Regions from separate parts of the Brevibacillus sp. TJ4 genome, predicted to be linked through region 2. Evidence: riboswitches for the same ligand, from Rfam matches in the RefSeq annotation. Region 2 holds a riboswitch; each other region holds the start of a gene.

Region 1 (6,870 bases), 1.7 Mb from region 2:
CGTCATGTCGATCCCGACCCTGATCGTGTTCAAAGACGGTCAGCCTGTTGACAAGGTGATCGGTTTCCAACCGAAGGAAGCGCTGATGGCGACAGTGGGCAAACACCTGTAAAACGTACGAAAACGAATTGCAAGCAGGCAGCATTTGCATGGAAGTGGCAAATGCTGCTTTTTTTTCTTCTCTTCCCTCATTTTCATCACGTAGGAAATTTGATACGATGTTGCAATGGAACGAACTGTTGAAGGAGGGAGCAGACGAATGAACAGCTCCTTGAAAGACAAACTGGCCGTTCTGCCGGATAAGCCGGGCTGCTACCTGATGAAAAACGCCGCAGGCGACATCATCTACGTGGGAAAGGCAAAAGTGCTGAAAAACCGCGTCCGCTCCTACTTTACCGGCAGCCATGACGGGAAGACACAACTGTTGGTCAGCGAAATCGCCGACTTTGAATATATCGTCGTTTCTACCGTGATCGAAGCGCTCGTGTTGGAATGCAACCTGATCAAACAGCACAACCCGCGCTACAACGTCATGCTCAAGGACGACAAGACCTATCCGTACATCAAGATCACCAACGAAGCGCAGCCGCGTCTGGAGATTACGCGCAAGGTATTAAAAGACAAGGCTCGCTATTTCGGACCGTACCCGAACGCCGGTGCCGCCCAGGAGGTCAAAAAGCTGCTTGATCGGCTGTATCCGCTGCGCAAGTGCAAGACGATGCCGAAGCAGGTCTGCCTCTACTATCATCTGGGCCAGTGTCTCGCTCCCTGTGTGCAGGATGTGGCGGCCGAGGAAAACCAGCGGCTCGTGGAAGAGATCAGCCGTTTTCTCGACGGCGGCCACGAGGAGATGAAGCAGCAGCTGACAGAGAAAATGCAGCAGGCTGCGGAAGCGATGGAGTTCGAGCGGGCCAAGGAATACCGCGACCAGATCAAGAGCATCGAAGCGGTCATGGAAAAGCAAAAGGTAACGATGGCCGATACCATGGACAGGGACATCATCGGCTTTGCCGTGGAAAAAGGCTGGATGTGCGTGCAGGTTTTCTACATGCGCAAAGGCAAAATGATCGAGCGGCAAACGACCTCCTTCCCCTACTACGGAACGGAGTCCGAAGATTTTATGTCCTTTGTCAGCCAGTTTTACTACGACAAGCTAAACGCTCTGCCGAAGGAAATTCTGCTGGCGGAAGAAAGCGATCCCGAGCTGTTGGCCGAATGGCTGGGCGTCAAGGTGTACACGCCAAAACGGGGCACCAAGCGGGAGCTCGTGCAGATGGCTTCGGAAAACGCACGGATTGCCCTGCAGGAGAAGTTCGCCCTGATGTCCAAGGACGACGCCCGTACGATCCAGGCCGTCCACAACCTCGGCCATGCGCTTGGAATCGGCACGCCGCATCGCATCGAAGCATTCGACAACTCCAACATTCAGGGGACCGACCCGGTGTCGGCGATGGTCGTGTTTACCGACGGCCGCCCCGACAAGAAAGAATACCGCAAGTTCAAGATCAAAAGCGTGGAAGGGCCGGATGATTACGGCTCGATGCGGGAAGTCATCCGCCGCCGCTATTCGCGCCTGCTGAAAGAGAACCAAGAGATGCCCGATCTGATCGTGATCGACGGCGGAAAAGGACAGATCAGCGCGGCGGTAGATGTGCTGGAAAACGAACTCGGTCTGTACATCCCCGTCTGCGGCCTGGCCAAGGACGAACGGCACCGCACCGCGCAGTTGCTGTTCGGCGATCCACCGGAGCCGGTGGAAATGAGACGGGACAGCTACGAGTATTACCTGCTGCAGCGGATTCAGGACGAAGTCCACCGCTTTGCCATCACGTTTCATCGGCAATCGCGGGCAAAGACGATGCTCTCCTCCCAACTGGATGAAATCCCCGGTATCGGAGAGAAGCGCAGAAAGCTGCTGTTCACGCATTTTGGCTCGCTGAAAAAAATGCGGGAAGCGACTGTAGAAGATTTTCGGCAGCTCGGGATTGGCGACAAGCTGGCCCGGGAGATTATTGCCCATTTGCGCAAGATGGAGTCATAGCCCCATTTTGCGCATTTTTCATTGAACCGTCCGGCACTGCGTGTTATAATCCTTTTCAAACAGAATATAAGGCCTCACTTCCCCAAAGGAGTGAGGTAGAGGCGCGAAGACCAAGAGTACCACCCTGAGATCGGGAATCTATGAAGGGTACGGGAAAGGGGAATTCGCCGAAGCTCGTAGGGAGACCCGCTTCCCTGCTTGCTGGGCTTGCGTTGAAGAAGCGCAGGACTGTCATCTGGGCAATGACCAGTTGCCAGATGGAGTGCTATCTCACGGTTTGTCAGTGTGAGTGTGATGACGGTGTATTTTCTTATGTCATCCCCCACTGCGGCGTGTATTGGGAAGGGAGGAACCGGTATGTCGAAACAGTAGACAGCGACAGGTGCGATTCCTTGTTGGTGTCTTTTTTGTTTTTTGGGTGGAGTTACGAGAGAAAAACGGATAAACAGATAAAAAGAGAGAACACGGATAGAGATCAAAAAGGAGAGAAACCATGGGACTGATCGTGCAGAAATACGGCGGTACATCCGTCGGGACCATTGAGCGAATTTTGCGAGTAGCGGATCGGATCGTTGCGTATAAACAGGAAGGCCATGACGTGGTCGTCGTCGTCTCGGCCATGGGAAAATCTACGGACGTTCTGGTCGATATGGCCAAACAAATTTCCCAATACCCGTCAGAGCGGGAAATGGATATGCTGCTCTCCACCGGCGAACAGGTGTCGATCGCGCTGTTGGCGATGGCACTGCACCAGAAAGGATATGACGCGATCTCGCTGACCGGCTGGCAGGCGGGCGTGGTGACCGAATCAATCCACGGCAGGGCGCGGATTACCGCCGTAAATCCCGAGAGGATTTCGCAGGAGCTGGCTCGCGGCCGCGTAGTCATCGTAGCGGGCTTCCAGGGAATCAGCGACGAGGGAGAGATTACCACGCTGGGACGAGGTGGCTCCGATACCTCTGCCGTCGTGCTGGCCGCAGGGCTGCAAGCGGAAAAATGCGAGATTTTCACCGATGTCGCGGGCGTGTACACAGCCGATCCGCGCGTCGTGCCCGCTGCCGGAAAACTGGACAGCATCTCTTATGATGAAATGCTCGAGCTGGCCAATCTCGGGGCAGGTGTGCTCCACCCGCGCTCGGTGGAAGCGGCGAAAAAATACAAGGTACGGATGGTGGTGCGCTCCAGCTTTACCACCGAAGATGGCACAAATGTAGAGGAGGCAGCGGAAATGGAAACGGGAAGAATCGTAAGCGGTGTGGCACATGACGACGAGGTGGCGAAGGTGACAGTCGTGGGCATGCCGGCACAGGTCGGGACGTTGTCCAAACTGTTCAACACGCTCGCCGACAACCAGGTAAACGTCGATATTATCATCCAGAGCACGTACGATGCACCGGTCACGAACATTTCCTTTACCGTCGCCTCAGGCGATTTGAAAAAGACGTTGGACACCCTGGAACAGCACAAGTCGCTGCTTTGCTTCGAGCAGGTCGACTACGAGGAAGGGCTGACCAAAGTATCGATCGTTGGCGCTGGCATGGTCAACAATCCGGGCGTGGCGGCAGAGATGTTCCGCGTGCTGGCCGATCAGAAAATCACGATCAAAATGGTCTCTACTTCCGATATTAAAGTATCTTGCGTCGTGCCCGCCGAGGCAACCGAACTGGCGGTTCGCAGTCTGCACACCGCATTTGGTCTTGATGTGGCGGAAACGGCGGTCGTCCACGGCCTGTCGTAAGCTCCTTCCCCCTCTTCCACGTCGGCAGAGGGGGATTTTTTGCCGCCGATCCTAAAAGCGGACGACGATGCGAACGCTCTCCTGCTCCTCGACTTCAAGCTGCGCTTCTACCAGCCTGCCCTGCCACCGCTCGACGCTTCCGGCGATGACGCCGGATTCGAAGCCGAGGGTGCGGCAGAGGCGCTCTTTGGTCATGTACTTGTAAATGGTGTGGGACAAGCTATAGCAAATCTGGCCGGATGACTCTTCCAGCAAATCCAGCTTGCCCAGACCAAGGCGGACAAACGGAAGAATGATTCCGTTCGCCGAGCGGATCGGGATCTTTTTCCCCATGTCTTTGCCGATCCAGTAGAGAATGGGACTTTCGCTTTCCCCCAAGAGGGTGCTGGTCAAAGTTTCCCGCAACAGATGGTACCCGAGGTAGGGCATGTTGATCCTCTCGGCGTATGCTAGCGACGGAGCTGGCAGCAAGGCCGCCAACTGATCGTTCTCCTTCATGTTCACTTCCCTCCTGTCTGCTACTAGACTATGAGGAGGGAGAGTCTTTCATGCCAACTTTGCAGTAGATTGCTAGGAAGGGATCAGGGAAGTTTGATCTATCAATGGATTTAGTCTATTCATTGTCTTGACGCTCCCTAGCGTCAGGAGTACAATTGTTGTGGTCAATGTTTTGCCATTCTTTTTTTCATATTCCGACACAATTTGTCGATTCGGGACAAGGAGTGGCGGCTTGTACCGTCATGTCTAACCGAAAAGGCAATGGGTAAGGATATGGGAGAAAGAACGAGTAAAAGTAGCGTTATATATGTTGAAAGGGGGACATTGTATGGCGAAAGGCCATAGCTTTCTCAGTCACAGGCTCCACTCACTTCTAGGCGTAATTCCAATCGGGCTGTTCCTGCTGTTCCACTTGACGGCGAACTTCCAGGCAACCCGAGGGGAGGAAGCTTTCAACTCGACTGTCGGTCTGATTGAAAGCCTTCCATTCGTACTCACTCTCGAATTTATCTTCATTTACATCCCGATTCTGTTCCATGCGGTGTACGGTCTCTATATTGCCTTCCAAGCGAAGCATAATGTAGGGAACTACAGCTACTTCCGCAACCAGTTGTTCTTGTGGCAGCGGTTGACCGGTATCATCACGCTGATTTTTATCGTATGGCACGTATGGGAAACGCGGATTCAAAAGGCGTTGGGAGCCGAAGTGAATTTCGACATGATGGCCGACATACTTAGCAATCCTGCAATGATCGTATTCTACGCGATCGGGATTATCAGCACTACGTTCCACTTCTCGAACGGGATCTGGTCGTTCCTCGTCCACTGGGGCATTACCGTAGGACCTCGTTCGCAGCGGATTGCAACATACTTTACAATGGCTGTATTCGTAATCGTGACGTATATTGGGTTGCGCGCGATGGCGGCTTTCATTTAATAGGGATAGGGGGACAAAGTCATGGCAAAAGGTAAACTGATCATTGTCGGTGGTGGTCTGGCCGGCTTGATGGCTACCATCAAAGCAGCAGAAAAAGGCGTTCCCGTCCAACTGTTCTCTCTGGTTCCGGTAAAGCGTTCCCACTCCGTTTGCGCCCAAGGCGGTATCAACGGTGCAGTAAATACCAAAGGGGAAGGCGACTCTACCTGGGAGCACTTTGACGATACAGTATACGGTGGTGACTTCCTGGCTAACCAGCCGCCAGTAAAAGCGATGACCGATGCGGCTCCAGGGATCATCTACATGCTGGACCGGATGGGCGTCATGTTCAACCGTACGCCAGAGGGTCTGTTGGACTTCCGCCGTTTCGGGGGAACCAAGCATCACCGTACGGCTTTTGCAGGCGCGACGACTGGTCAGCAGCTTCTGTACGCGCTGGATGAGCAAGTTCGCCGCTACGAAGCAGAAGGACTCGTAACCAAATATGAATACTGGGACTTCCTCGGTGTAGTTCTGGACGAAGCAGGAACCTGTCGCGGGATTACCGCACAAAACCTGCGGAACAGTGAAGTCGTCTCCTTCCGTGCTGACGCCGTCATCCTTGCTACTGGCGGACCTGGCATCATCTTCGGTAAATCGACCAACTCGATCATCAATACCGGTACAGCAGCATCCGCGGCGTACCAGCAAGGCGTCATCTACGCTAACGGTGAGATGATTCAGATTCACCCGACAGCAATCCCAGGCGACGACAAGCTGCGTCTGATGTCTGAGTCTGCTCGCGGTGAAGGCGGTCGCGTCTGGACGTACAAAGACGGTAAGCCGTGGTACTTCCTGGAGGAAAAATACCCAGCGTACGGAAACCTGGTACCGCGCGACATCGCGACTCGCGAAATCTTCAGCGTCTGTGTAGACATGAAACTGGGGATCAACGGCGAGAACATGGTCTACCTCGATTTGTCCCACAAGGACCCGAAAGAGCTGGACGTAAAACTGGGCGGTATCATCGAGATTTACGAGAAGTTCGTCGGTGACGACCCGCGCAAGGTTCCAATGAAGATTTTCCCTGCCGTTCACTACTCGATGGGTGGCATGTGGGTAGATTATAATCAAATGACAAACATCCCTGGCCTGTTCGCTGCCGGTGAGTGCGATTATTCGCAGCACGGCGCCAACCGTCTGGGTGCGAACTCGCTCCTCTCCGCGATCTACGGCGGTATGGTAGCAGGTCCGAAAGCGATCGAATACATGAACGGTCTGAGCCAGTCTGCAGACGATCTGTCCTCGACGCTGTTCGATGGCTTCGCCAAACAGGAGCAAGAGAAATTCGACAACATCCTGAAAATGGATGGCACGGAAAACGCGTACCTGCTCCACAAGGAACTGGGCGAGTGGATGACGGACAACGTAACGGTAGTTCGCTTCAACGACCGTCTGAAGAAAACAGACGAGAAGATCGTGGAGCTGATGGAGCGCTACAAAAACATCAACATCAACGACACGAGCAAATGGAGCAACTCCGGTGCTTCCTTTACCCGCCATCTGTGGAACATGCTCGTTCTCGCACGCGCGATTACGATCGGTGCCCTGATGCGTGACGAGAGCCGCGGCGCTCACTACAAGCCAGAATTCCCTGAGCGCGATGACGAGAAGTTC
Region 2 (6,870 bases):
GGACAAGAAGACAGGCTCCTTGATCAAGACCTTTTCCGGTTTGAAATTTACGACTGGTGTCCTGCTGGCGGGGGAGTACGAACTGTCCTTTCTCCCGGATGATCTGACTCTGTTTCCTTGGCAAGCTACACTGCGCATCGGACAGCCAACACTTTATATGGGAACGGATGAAAACGGCCAGCAGTTGGAGGACAAACAAACCATAACCGCCAAGAAGGATGCCACGACAGTCCAGCTATTTTCCACGTTTCCGGGTTCCTGGCGGGTAAGTGGAACCGGACAGACGCTGGCCGGATCGAACCAGTTTGATGTAGAGTTGCCAGCGTTTCTGGCGGGCTTGACCGTCTCTGTAACCTTTGAGCCGGATCAGGGAGACGCCGCGTCCGAGGCAAAGAATCGTACGGCGATGACGGTTCAAATCAAGGTTCCGGGCACTGTCAAAGCATGCGAGACGGGGGCGGAGTCGGCAACGATGGATTTGTTGAGCCAGCAAAACAGAAGCTCCACGCTGATGATTGAGCGAAGCAATTTGCGCTCCTCGCAAGAAATTGTGAAGGTGTACCAGGACCCGATCTACGGCATCTGGCTCGGAACCGCAGCAGACCATATCGAATACGGCAGCAGCGCTGATGACGAGGAAGGACCGGGGGTATGGGCGATCAACAATGTGGTCGTCGACGATGCGAAGCTGAACTGGGATCACACCGGACTGGAATTGTCCCAGCTCGGCGTGGGAAGATATAAAATCAACTACTACAGCAAGGAAAATCCGGATCTTTCATGGTGCGGTACGATTCAATTGATCGAAGGAGCCAAGCCGAAACCTTCGGCTCCCGCATGCGAGATTGGCGATAGGGGAGAAAGCCCCGACCTGCTCCCCATGAAGCTGCATACGAAAAGCGGCAAGGAGTACACAGACGGCGATCGGATTGAAGTAGATTCTCGTTCACTGGAAGACCTGGAGGAGTTGACGCTGTCATCAACCCACGCCGCATTCAAAGGAATGAAAAAGGTGAAGAGGGAAAAGGACAAGGAGGACCGACGCTTCCTGTATGTGGCGGACACCGTATGGGAGTACGGAAATGTGCCGTTTGGAGCGAGACATGTTTTCGGCACCTCCCCGATTTTCTCCTCCAACGAAGTCGTCGTCTCCTATGAAGGGGAAAAACTCACGACGATTCGGCCAAGCCGAAAGGAAGATGAAGTGCCCGGAGGACGTGACACGCTCAATCTGCAATCCATCATCGAACGGGATGGACGCAAGGGGGAATATACGGTCGAAGTCATCAACTACATGACCTACCTCCAATGCAGTGTCGTCTCCTCTTCTCGTTCCTACTCCAAAGAGGTGACGGAAGAAGAAGAGGAGCAGCGGCTGCTGTTTACCGTTGTAGTCGGCGAATAGCTTACCGACAGTCCAAGCCCTTGCTTGAGCGCGAGGGCCTGGACTTTTTTTGGTAGGACAGGTCAAAGCGGTCGGCCAAGCGAGTTCTAGGAGGGGTGAAGATGACAGAGGAACAGCGCGCCCTGCTGGAGAAATTCGGGTTCCACGCAGAAGGCGGATTGGTGAAACATAAGAAGATGGGAATCGTAAAAAAAGAAGAAGAGTTCGCATGCTTTTTCACGGAGGCGGAGCTTCGTGATTTTATCCGTGAACTGTTGCGAAACCAGTGCAAGTGGAAGCGGGCCGACGCAGACAGCTGAATCATGCAAGAGAAGTGGAGGCAAGAAATGGAGACAAGAGAACAATTGCTTCGGTCGCTGGCTGAAGTAGAGGCGTGGGAGAAGGCGCAAAATGATTTGTGGTTTTGGGAAAAGCTGGGGAGACTGCCGTTCGTTCTGCTCGACCGGGTCACGCCGGCATTCATCCGCGAAAAGCTTGGAATGGCAGTCGATGAGCTGGCCGCCTTTCTCGAGACAGGCGGGAAGTACCTGATTCAGGATCAAGCCGTATACAGCCGGTTTCGCAGCAAAGCAGACCCGCTTCAGCAGGCCAGCTACGGCGCGACGACGGTTGCTGACAGTCCGCTTTCGCTGATGAACGAAGTAGCCAATGAGTTGCGGGATTCACGCGCTACCTTTGCCACTGTACAGGGAGCCACGACAGGGATCGGCGGCTTGTTTACGCTTGCGATCGACATTCCCTTGCTCTTGGGGACCTCGTTGAAAATCCTGCAAGAAATGGCGCTGTGCTACGGCTATCGGCCAGAGGAGAAGCGCGAGCGGCTGTTTATCGTCAAATGTCTGCAATTCGCCTCTGCCGACATCGTAGGCAAAAAGGCCATCCTCGACGAGCTTTCGCGCTTTGACGATCCTGCTGCGCAAAAGGATGTAGTCGCCCAACTGCAAGGATGGCGTGAGGTAGTGCTGACCTACACGGAGAATTTTGGCTGGAAAAAGCTGTTTCAGCTTGTTCCGATCGCTGGCATGCTGTTTGGCGCCTATATCAATCGCTCTACAGTCCAGGACGTCGCCGAAGCCGGAATGATGCTGTACCGCAAGCGGCGGATTCTGGAGCGGCTCAAGTAAATTCTTCTGCTGTCATGGCATAGATAAGATGGTCTTCCCATACGGCGTTTATTTGCAGGTAGCGCAACGAAAGTCCTTCCTGGCGAAAACCGTTCTTCTCGAGCACGCGGATCGAAGCCGTGTTTCGCGGCATGACCCCCGCCTGGACGCGGTGCAAGCCGGCTTCACCGAAGGCAAAGGAGAGCGCCAACTGCACGGCCGTGGACATGTATCCCTTGCCGTTGTGCGTCTGATCGAGAAAGTAGCCGATTGTCGCGTTTTGCCAGGCACCGCGGACGACGTTGGCCAAAGCGACCCGTCCGATCAGCTCGTCGGTGGCCGAGAGGTATATGCCAAAGGCGAAGCCGGTGCCGGCAGCAAATTCCCGTTCGGCCTGCTGCATCAGTTCGTACTGTCCGTCATAGGTGAAATAGGATGCGCTGCGGATCGGTTCGAACGGCTGCAAAAATTCGCGGTTTCGGATACGAAGCGACAAAAGCTGCTCAGTGTCGCTCGTACCCATCGGACGCAATGCAATGTCATCTGTTTGCAATGGGCGCATACAATCACTCCTTACAGGAAAATGAGCAGGCATTTTCGATCATACCACGTAAAATTGTTGGAAAATAGAGTGTTTACTCACTATACTGATAACAAGAAACAAGTTGCCACATCTTGTGGAATTTGATAGAGTAAGATGAAATTCGGATAATGAATCTAAATAGAGGTGCACAGAGGATGAGTACTTTTTTTGCAGGCTGTCAGGGGACAGGAAAAAAGGAAAGGCTGAAGTGCCGAAGCTTGTGCCGCTCCCCTGAAGCGCAGAGGCTGGGATTGACGTGAAGAACCAAAATCCTGTCATGGAAGGCAGCAGCCTTTCGTGGAGCGCTATTTACGATTTGCTTGCGAGAGAATCAAAAGCAATGGGATAGCGAATGCTACTCATTGCTTTTCAATGTTAAAAAGGAGGATTTCCCAGTGAACATGATGGATGCACATGAAATTATCGCGTTTATTCAGAAAAGCGAAAAGAAAACCCCGGTCAAGCTGTACATAAAAGGTGAGCTCGACGGGATCGACTTCGGCGCCAATGCCAAGGCGTTTATTACAGGCAATACCGGCGTCGTGTTTGGCGAGTGGAAGGAAATAGAGCCCGTACTGGCACAGCACGCAGACAAAATCGAGGACTACGTGGTGGAGAACGACCGTCGCAACTCGGCAATTCCGCTGTTGGACATGAAAGGAATCCAGGCGCGTATCGAGCCAGGCGCAATCATTCGCGACCAGGTGACGATCGGCAATAACGCTGTCATTATGATGGGCGCTTCGATCAACATCGGTGCCGTTATCGGAGAAGGAACGATGATCGACATGAACGCGGTAGTAGGCGGACGCGGCACGATTGGTAAAAATTGCCATATCGGTGCTGGCGCAGTCGTTGCCGGTGTCATCGAGCCACCATCGGCTACCCCTGTCATCATCGAAGACGATGTGCTGGTCGGAGCCAACGCGGTCATTCTCGAAGGCGTCCGTATCGGCCAGGGCTCTGTCGTTGCCGCTGGCGCGATCGTAACCCAGGACGTGCCGCCGAACGTAGTCGTAGCGGGAGCACCTGCACGCATCATCAAGGAAATCGACGACAAAACCCGTTCGAAAACAGAAATCATGCAAGAGCTGCGTCAGCTCTAAGGGAGAGAGACAGCATGGATTGGCAATCGCTCGATGAACGATACATCATCTCCACCTACAAAAGGCTGCCGATTGCAATCGACAAGGGAGAGGGCAACTACTTGTACGATACCGAGGGGAAGCGGTATCTGGATTTGTTCACCGGCCTGGCTGTAAACGTGCTGGGCCACTCCCATCCACGCATCGTGGAGGCACTGGTGGAGCAAGGCAAGAAATTTTTGCACATCTCCAACGTCTTCCTGAACCAGCCGGCGATCCGTCTCGCCCAGCGTCTGGTCGAAAACACGATCCCGGGCAAGGTGTTTTTCAGCAACTCCGGGGCAGAGGCGACAGAGGCGGCGATCAAGCTGATCCACAAGTGGACGAAGACAGAAGCACAAGGGCGCGAAGGAGTAGTCGTCCTGCGCAACAGCTTCCACGGCCGAACGCTTGGCGCCGTTCGCCTGACGCGGCAGCCGGGCGTGTACCAGGACTTCCCGCAGCCGGCTTTTCCGGTCTTTGAGCTGGAGGCCAACGATGCAGACGGATTGCGCGAGATTTGCAAGCAGGCCAAACCGGCCGCCGTATTGATGGAACCGGTTCTCGGCTCCGGCGGAGTGATTCCGCTGTCGGAGAGCTTTCTTCAAGAGGTGGAAGCGATTTGCCAGGCAGAAGGGATGCTTTTTGTCATCGATGAAATTCAGACAGGAATGGGACGCACAGGCAAGTTGTTTGCGTACCAGCATGCCGGCGTCAAGCCTGACATGATCCTGTTTGCCAAAGGCGTGGGCGGAGGCTTGCCGCTGGGCGGAGTGATTGCCGGTCCGAAGCTGATGAACCAGTTCAAACCGGGCGACCACGGGACCACGTTTGCTCCTTCGCCGCTGTCTGCGGCTTTGGGCAATGCCGTTCTGGATGAACTGCTGGACCCGACCTTCGCTGCACATGTCAACGAGGTGATCGTCTACCTCTGGGATGGCCTGGAGCAATTGCGCCAGCGTTTCCCCGATCAGCTCCAGGAGCTGCGCGGAAAAGGCATGATGGTCGGTATCCCGTTGCACATCTCGGCGGAAGAGGCCAGCCAGCTGCAGAAAAATTTGCTCGCCGAGGGAATCTTGGTGGATGTTACGCAAAAGACGATTGTCCGCCTGCTGCCGCCATTGACTCTGACAAAAGCGGATGCAGACCAGTTCCTGTCCGTCTTCGCCCGACATGTAGCGGCTTTTGCCGCCAAGGAGGCGTGAGGAATGAGCGAATCGCCTTTTGTGCAAATCCGGCGAGATCTGCACAAAATTCCCGAACCGGGCTTTCAGGAAGTAAAAACACAGCGCTATCTGCTTGACTATATCGCGCGTTTGCCGCAGGAGCGGATGGAGATCAAGACGTGGCGCACAGGTATTCTCGTGCGCCTGAACGGGACCAATCCGAAGCGCACATTTGCCTGGCGAACCGATATGGACGGTCTGCCGATCCCGGAAGAGACGACGTATCCGTTTCGCTCCGAGCATGAGGGCTTCATGCACGCCTGCGGACACGACATGCACATGGCGATTGCGGTCGGCTTGTTGACGCATTTCGCCCACCATCCGCTTGCGGACAATCTGCTGTTTGTCTTCCAGCCTGCCGAGGAAGGGCCGGGCGGAGCACAGCCGATGCTGGAGAGCGCGGAATTTGCTGCGTGGCGTCCAGACTTTATTTTTGCCCTGCACATCGCACCGGAGTATCCGGTCGGGCACATTGCCACCAAGCCAGGTTTGCTGTTCGCCAATACGTCAGAATTGTTTATCGACCTGGTCGGCAAGGGCGGACATGCGGCTTTTCCCCATAACGCCAACGACATGGTCGTAGCGGCCAGCCATCTGGTCACGCAACTGCAGTCGATCGTCGCCCGCAACATCGATCCGCTCGATTCTGCCGTCATCACAGTCGGCAAGATCGAAGGCGGCACGAAGCAGAATATCATCGCGGAAAAGGCGAGGCTGGAGGGAACGATTCGCACGTTCTCGATGGAGTCGATGCAACGGGTGAAACAGCGCATCGAATCCATGGTCAAAGGCGTCGAAGCCAGCTTTGAATGTACAGCGACGATCGACTATGGCTGTGGCTACTGCCAGGTTTTCAACGAAGAGTCGCTGACGGAAGCGTTTATCGACTGGGTGGAGCAGGATTGCCCGGACGTGACGATGATTTGCTGCAAGGAAGCGATGACCGGCGAAGATTTCGGCTACTTCCTGCGCGACATCCCCGGTTTTTTGTTCTGGCTCGGCGTGCAGACGCCATACGGCCTGCATCATGCCAAAATCGAGCCGAATGAAGAGGCGATCGAAGTTGCGATTCGCCTCGTATCGCGCTACTTCACCTGGCTGTCGGCACAGTCGGAAGCCGAGTGAGCACAGCCCGCATGAAACCGTACGATCACGTCGAGCCCGGTGCCTCTCAAGGTACCGGGCTTGTTTTTTTGCCTTTGCTCGAAATAAAAACAGACAAGTACAAAATGTGAAATCATTTGGGGCGATAAAGTCAGGTTATTCACAAGTTTTTGTGTATAAGTGGCGTTAGCCCTTTATGCGTCTGTTGTGGATAATGTGGATATTGTTGAAAAAAGTTCTGAATCAAGCACAACTATTTTCCGTTATGGGCGTATAAGGTAATGAGAAGATTTTTCGGATCAATTACGCGTCAATGCGCACACAT
Region 3 (6,870 bases), 2.1 Mb from region 2:
TATCATGTGCGATGTAGCCATATGGTCGCCGAGCTGCGCAGTCAGCTAGGCGGCGACATCGAGTTTCAGGTGCCAAAAGGCGGTTATTTTGTGTGGGCGCGCTTCGCGGAAGGCGTGGACACTTCGCTCATGCTTCCGATTGCACTTGAGTGCGGGGTCAGCTATCTGGACGGGAAACACTTTTTCTTGAACGGGGAAGGCAGCCGTTACGCCCGTCTCTGCTTTACATACTGCGACGAGACACAGATGTCCAAGGCGATCGCGGCGCTGGCCGAGGCAGCACGAACCAGCCAGGGAAAGCAATAAGCGAATAGAGAAGGAGTGAGTAGCGGATGGCAATGGATGTGTATTCGCCGAAGCAAACGATCAAACCGCGCATCTACGTGCGCATTCCGATGGTCGAGCAGTACGTCTCGCAACTGAGGGAGTTTGCCGCCGACGTCATCGTGGAGCCGTGGAAGCCAGGCACTCCCGAACCGGAACCGCAAGCCGACATAAGCGACTGTGATGTCATCATCACGGTATGCTTGCGCGATACGCTGCAAATTCTGGACAAAGCGCCCCGGGTCAGATGGGTACATTCGCTAAGTGTAGGAATCGATGCCGTACAAACGGATCGGCTCAACCCGTCTGTAGTCATCACCAATCCAAAGGGGTGTACGTCGATTCCCATTGCCGAGCATTCGGTGATGTGCATCACCGCTTTCGCCCGCAATTTCCCGACGATGCAGCGCAACCAGGCGCAAAAAAAGTGGCAGAACGTCGAGATGAAGGAACTGCTCGGCTCAACCGTGGGGATTCTCGGCTACGGAGAGATCGGGGGACAGATTGCCCAGCGCTGCAAGGCATTGGGCATGCGGGTAATCGGCTGTCGGCGCAACCCCGCTGCTGCTCGCGCGAGTGACGATGCAGCCGACCTCGTCGTCGGACTGGATCAGGTGGACATGATCCTCGCTGAGTCGGATTTTCTCGTGCTCGCGCTGCCGTCGAGCGAAGGGACGTATCACTTTCTCAACCGTGAGAAACTGGTCAAAATGAAGGCCGGTTCCTATCTGATCAATGTCGGGCGGGGCAATACCGTGCACGATGGCGATTTGATCGCCGCCCTGCAAAGCGGGCACCTGGCCGGGGCTGCACTGGATGTCTTCGAAGTAGAGCCGCTTCCCGTCGACCACCCGTATTGGGAAATGGAAAACGTAATCGTCACCCCGCACAACGCCTACTACTCGCCGCGTACGCTGGAGCGCAACATGGAGTTGCTCAGGCAAAACCTGATCCGCTACGTGAGGGGCGAGGAACTGCTCAATGTCGTAAATGTGAGAGCCGGCTATTAGGCTGGCAGAAACGGAAGGAACCCGATTGCTTGTCGCATCGGGTTCTGCTTTTTGTGCGCCTACCCCGCCGTTCCTTCTTCCGGCGATTTGGCCATATCCAGCATCAAGGTAATCAACCACTGCTCCAGCATGACAGCCGTCTGCTTCCATTGGTCCTCGGGGGAAATCAGCGCAGCGCCGTCTCCCGGCTGCGGGCCGTAGCTGCCAAACTGGGCGTGATTTCCCCCTTCGATGCTGATGTATACAGCGTCTTCCGGCAGGTACGTCTTGCCCACCTCGTACTTCTCGCGGCTCACCACTGTGTCACGCGAGCCAAGCATCGAGAGTACGGGGAGCCCCGTCTCGCTGAGGTCGCCGCGCTGATCCGGGTAGGCGCCGAGCAGAAACACCCCGATGACGCGATCCGGGTTTTCGGCGGCAAAATGGGCAGCCATCGCACCGCCGAGCGAGTGGCCGCCAATTACAAACACGTCGTCGGGGAATGACTTGAACAGCCCGTTGGCCCGCTCAGCGTCGAGGATAGCCAGGTGCAGCGGCATTTTCGCGACAAACACGCGATACCCTTTATCCGCCAGCAGTCTTGCCAACGGCGCATAACTCTCTGCCTGCACCAAGGTCCCCGGATAAAAAATCACGGAAGGCTGAAAGGTTTGTCCTCCCTCAAAGCGAATCCATCCCGCTGTATCCGTCACGGTAATGCCGCTCCCTCCGCGCATCGCCTCTACAGCAGCCTCGCCCACCGGATAAGGTCGCAAAAACCAGACTGCTACACAAGCCACCGCGAGGAAAAGCAAAATCAAAACCGGAAACAAGCGCCTGCGCAGTTTGCCCATGGATCGTCCCTCTTTTCCGTTGCGCTTTCCTTTCGCTTAGTATTGGCATATTTTTCTGCGGTTACCCTTCCTGACCATTATGCTTCTGGCGCTGGCGAAAGCGTCTTACCTTCATCAGGTTGCCGCATGCCTTGTCGTCGCACCAGCGGCGTACGCGGTTGCGGCTTTCATCGAAATAAATCCACCGGCAGTCCGGATTATCGCAAATCTTGATCCGTCGCACGTCCTCAGTCGCCAACAATTCGGCAAACGAACCGGCGACACGGGCCATGACCAGCTCCCAGCCCGTGACAGGGCTTGTCCGCTTCAGACGGTACGCTCCATCCAGCAGATCGATGCGCAAGCAGTCAGGGGCCAGCGCCATGGCCCGGTTCAGTGCTGCCAGCTCTTCCGGGGCTGCTTGTGCCCCGCCTGCCACCTTCTCCACGATGTGCCGCATCGTTTCCCGCAGCTCCAGCAGTTGTGTGCGGATTGGCTCCTCCGGCGGCCACGGGGCAGCAAGCCCCCACTTTTGCAAAAACGCTTCCACCCACTCCTGGCTGTCCAGCCTGTTTTCACGCGGTCTGCCTGTACCGCGCCAGTCCCGCCAGTCGCTGTTCAAAAAGTCAATGCACATCACTTCCACAGCAGCTTCCCCCGTTTTCCTCACACATTTTACGTTCTGCTTGCCAATAAAATCCATAACATGGTAATGTATATTTGTAACTATCGTAATGATTTATGGTCGTTACAAAAATCCTGAGACAACAACCTGATTATACTGCACTCCCTCTCAGGAAGACAGGTAAGGAGGCACAGGAATGAATACAAAGGATCTGCTTTTGCAGGAATGGAAGTACGTCTATGACCAGGAAGACTGGTATCCGCCGCTTCAACTTGCTCTGGAAGGAGTCGATGCCGCCCAGGCGAGCTGGAGACCGCCCGGTGAAGCACCAACACGATTTGGGAAAACGTCAGCCATCTGCTTTTTTACAAGGAGCGACTGCTGCATCGGCTTGCCGGAACGCCTTTTCCCCATGAGGATGCGACCAATGAAGAGACGTTTGCTCCCACCGGAGGCGCAGGTGACGAAGAAGCGTGGCAGGCGACGCTAAAGCGCATGGAAGAAGTTCATCTGCACATTCAGGAAGCACTTTCAGCCCTGACAGATGAAGAGCTGCTTCGCCCCTTGCCGACCAGGACAGTCCTCGATAGCGCGATGAGTCTCGTCCTGCACGACGCCTACCACACCGGACAGATTGTGCAACTGCGCAAGCTGCAAGGTTCCTGGCCGGCCCAGCGTTAAGGCCGACAGTATTCCACGTGCTGCCGCCCAAGCAAGCCGATCCATTGTAGTGGCGGTTTGAGGATTGCGACGATTCTGCTGACCCGCCCGGCGTGGAATCCGTTTTTTTGGACAGGGAAAAAATTGCAAACCGCCGAAAAGTATTGTAATCGATAAATTATTTTATATAATGGATGGGTATAACAATTTCATACACAGTATCCTCATCTTCACGATGGGGGTAGAGGTCGCGGTTTTTATAAGATTCTGTACGAGATGCAGCCGACATCGATGACTACAGATGAGGGAAAAACCGCCGAAGTCTGCGCTGAATCGCTGTTCGCGCAGGTTGGGGCTGTACTCGAAAGGGACAGAACTGTCACGTTTGTCAGCCAGGGCAAACGTGTTGAGCTATCTTCCGTGAAGGCTTGGTGGGGATTGGAGTATGCCGCCCTGTGCCTGTATGATGGCCACGGCGGTTTTTCATTTTCCGACCTTCCTTCCGCAAAAACTTCTATCATTATAGAAAGGTCGTGTTCACACATCATGTCTACGCAACAACTGCAACGGGGCCTGAAATCACGCCACCTGACGATGATCGCCATCGGTGGCTCGATTGGTACAGGACTGTTTCTGGCGAGCGGCGGGTCGATTCACTCCGCAGGTCCGGGCGGTGCCCTGCTCGCCTATATCGCAATCAGCTTTATGGTCTACTTCCTGATGACAAGCCTCGGGGAAATGGCTGCCTACATGCCTGTCCCTGGTTCCTTTAGCACGTACGCTACGCGGTTCGTCGACCCGTCGCTGGGCTTTGCCCTCGGCTGGAACTACTGGTACAACTGGGCGATTACGATTGCCGTCGAGCTGTCAGCCGCAGCCCTGATTATGAAATACTGGCTGCCGGACGTGCCCGGCATCGTCTGGAGCGCCCTGTTTCTCGCTCTGATGCTCGGCCTCAACCTGTTGTCGGTCAAGAGCTTTGGCGAATCGGAATACTGGTTTGCAATGATCAAGGTTGTCACGATTATCGTCTTTATCGTCATCGGCTTGCTGATGATTTTTGGCATCATGGGCGGGCAGGCAGTCGGCTTCAGCAACTTTACCAAGGGCGATGCGCCGTTCAGCGGCGGCTTCATGGCGATGGTCGGCGTCTTTATGATCGCGGGCTTCTCCTTCCAGGGTACAGAGCTGGTCGGTGTGGCCGCAGGGGAGAGCCAAAATCCGGCCCGCAATGTGCCCCGGGCAATCCGTCAAATCTTTTGGCGCATCCTGCTCTTCTACATCTTGGCGATCCTGATTATCGGTCTGCTCGTTCCGTACGACAACCCCAACCTGGTCAGCGGTGATATCACGGACATCGCCATCAGCCCGTTTACGATTGTCTTTGAAAATGCCGGCTTTGCCTTCGCAGCATCGGTGATGAACGCGGTGATCCTCACCTCGGTCCTGTCTGCGGGCAACTCCGGGATGTACGCTTCCACCCGGATGCTGTGGAACCTCGCCAAAGAAGGAAAAGCGCCAAAATGGCTGACCAAGGTCGCGCGCAACGGCGTACCAATCTACGCGCTGATGGTAACCACATTGGTCGGCGGCGTCGCCTTTCTGTCATCGCTGTTTGGCGATGGAGCGGTCTACATCTGGCTGTTGAACGCCTCCGGGATGTCCGGCTTTATCGCCTGGCTGGGAATTGCCATCAGCCACTACCGCTTCCGCAAGGCGTATCTCTTGCAAGGCAGAAGCCTCGCTGACCTGCCATACCGGGCGAAGTGGTTCCCGTTTGGCCCGATCTTCGCGTTCATTCTTTGCTGCATCGTGATTATCGGCCAAAACTACGGGGCATTCCTGGGCGAGAACATCGACTGGTACGGCGTGCTCGTCTCCTACGTCGGCGTCCCGCTGTTCCTCGTCCTCTGGCTCGGGTACAAGTGGAACAAAAAAACCAAGCTGGTACCGCTGGATAAAGTCGATTTTAGCGTGAAGGAATAGCATGCAGGCAAACGAAAGGCTCCGCCAAGCGATATGGCGGAGCCTTTTCTGCTATTTGGAAAGTGACTGTACAAAGCGCTCCATGCGATCGAGCGCCTTTTTCAACTGCTCCATCGATGTCGCGTAGGAGCAGCGGATATGTCCCTCGCCGCTTTGGCCAAATACATCGCCCGGTACGACCGCCACTTTTTCTTCCAGCAGCAGCCTTTCCGCGAAGTCAGGGGCGGACAGTCCGGTTGCCGCCACGGACGGGAAGGCATAGAACGCTCCTTCCGGCTCATGGCAGGCGAGGCCGATCTGCTGGAAGCCGTCGACCACGTAGTTGCGCCGCTGCCGGTAGCTCTCGATCATCCGCTCCATGTCCGCGCGACCGTGGCGCAGCGCTTCCAGTGCGGCCATTTGCGCCATCGTCGGGGCGCAGAGCATCGTGTACTGGTGGATTTTCAGCATGCCCGCGAGCAATTCCGGCTCGGCGCAGACGTAGCCCAACCGCCAGCCTGTCATCGCGAATGCCTTGGAAAAGCCGGAGATCAAAATCGTCCGCTCCTTCATTCCAGGCAGCGCGGCGATGCTGTCATGCATCTTGCCATACGTCAGCTCGGCGTAAATTTCGTCGGAGATGACCAACAGATCATGCTTTTCGAGAATCGGCAGAAGCGCCTTCCACTCCTCAGCGCTCATCGTGCTGCCGGTCGGGTTGTTCGGATAGCAGAAAATAATTGCCTTGGTGCGTGGCGATATATGCTTCTCCAGCTCTTCAGGAGTCAGCTTGAACTGGTTGTCCATCGTCGTTTTCAGGAAAACCGGCACGCCTCCCGCCAGACGGATCACCGGTTCGTAGGAGACGTAGCAAGGCTCCACGACCAGCACTTCGTCACCCGGGTCGAGGATCGCGCGCAACGCGATGTCGATCGCTTCGCTGGCCCCGACTGTGACGAGAATTTCCTTCTCCGGATGGTAGCTGACCGAAAAGCGCTCCTCCAGGTATTTCTGAATCTCGACGCGCAGCTCCAGCATCCCCGCATTGGAGGTGTAGGCTGTATACCCCCGCTCCAGCGAGGAGATGGACGCTTCCCGCATCCGCCACGGCGTCACGAAGTCCGGCTCCCCGACCCCGAGGGAAATGACCCCCTCCATCGACGCCGCCAGATCAAAAAAGCGGCGAATCCCCGATGGCTTGAGCGATGCGACAGTAGAGGACAAACGACGTTTGACGGTCAATTGCTGTGTACTCACGGAGTGACCACCATCCTGCGATCTTCGTCACGGTCTTCAAGCTGAATCCCGTCGTGCTTGTATCGTTTCAAAATAAAATGCGTCGCCGTGGAGACGACCGAGTCGAGCGTCGCCAGCTTTTGCGAAACGAACGAAGCGACTTCCCGCATCGTCTTTCCTTCCAGCACCACGGACAAGTCGTAGCTGGCCCCGGACATCAGGTAGACGGCCTTTACTT

Evidence for each region. A riboswitch is a leader RNA that binds a small molecule or an ion and turns the genes downstream of it on or off. The one in region 2 is predicted to bind lysine.
Region 1: another riboswitch for lysine. It lies ahead of ACAF76_RS15135 (aspartate kinase); the one in region 2 lies ahead of dapD (2,3,4,5-tetrahydropyridine-2,6-dicarboxylate N-acetyltransferase).
Region 3: another riboswitch for lysine. It lies ahead of ACAF76_RS16845 (amino acid permease); the one in region 2 lies ahead of dapD (2,3,4,5-tetrahydropyridine-2,6-dicarboxylate N-acetyltransferase).

What each region holds. Positions count from the first base shown of each region.
Region 1 covers NZ_CP185865.1:3,069,091-3,075,960, reverse strand. The annotation lists gene trxA (thioredoxin) at 1-112, shown strand, start outside; gene uvrC (excinuclease ABC subunit UvrC) at 260-2,041, shown strand; lysine riboswitch at 2,130-2,317, shown strand; gene ACAF76_RS15135 (aspartate kinase) at 2,535-3,779, shown strand; gene ACAF76_RS15130 (DUF2507 domain-containing protein) at 3,831-4,277, opposite strand; gene ACAF76_RS15125 (succinate dehydrogenase cytochrome b558 subunit) at 4,606-5,214, shown strand; gene sdhA (succinate dehydrogenase flavoprotein subunit) at 5,236-6,870, shown strand, end outside.
Region 2 covers NZ_CP185865.1:1,380,334-1,387,203, forward strand. The annotation lists gene ACAF76_RS06585 (hypothetical protein) at 1-1,405, shown strand, start outside; gene ACAF76_RS06590 (hypothetical protein) at 1,507-1,704, shown strand; gene ACAF76_RS06595 (EcsC family protein) at 1,732-2,529, shown strand; gene ACAF76_RS06600 (GNAT family N-acetyltransferase) at 2,522-3,070, opposite strand; lysine riboswitch at 3,223-3,407, shown strand; gene dapD (2,3,4,5-tetrahydropyridine-2,6-dicarboxylate N-acetyltransferase) at 3,487-4,197, shown strand; gene ACAF76_RS06610 (aspartate aminotransferase family protein) at 4,212-5,420, shown strand; gene ACAF76_RS06615 (N-acetyldiaminopimelate deacetylase) at 5,424-6,566, shown strand.
Region 3 covers NZ_CP185865.1:3,446,139-3,453,008, forward strand. The annotation lists gene ACAF76_RS16820 (PLP-dependent aminotransferase family protein) at 1-306, shown strand, start outside; gene ACAF76_RS16825 (D-2-hydroxyacid dehydrogenase) at 333-1,334, shown strand; gene ACAF76_RS16830 (alpha/beta fold hydrolase) at 1,394-2,167, opposite strand; gene ACAF76_RS16835 (CGNR zinc finger domain-containing protein) at 2,229-2,783, opposite strand; partial or broken gene ACAF76_RS16840 (DinB family protein) at 2,968-3,452, shown strand; lysine riboswitch at 3,666-3,853, shown strand; gene ACAF76_RS16845 (amino acid permease) at 3,978-5,417, shown strand; gene ACAF76_RS16850 (aminotransferase) at 5,469-6,653, opposite strand; gene ACAF76_RS16855 (Lrp/AsnC family transcriptional regulator) at 6,650-6,870, opposite strand, start outside.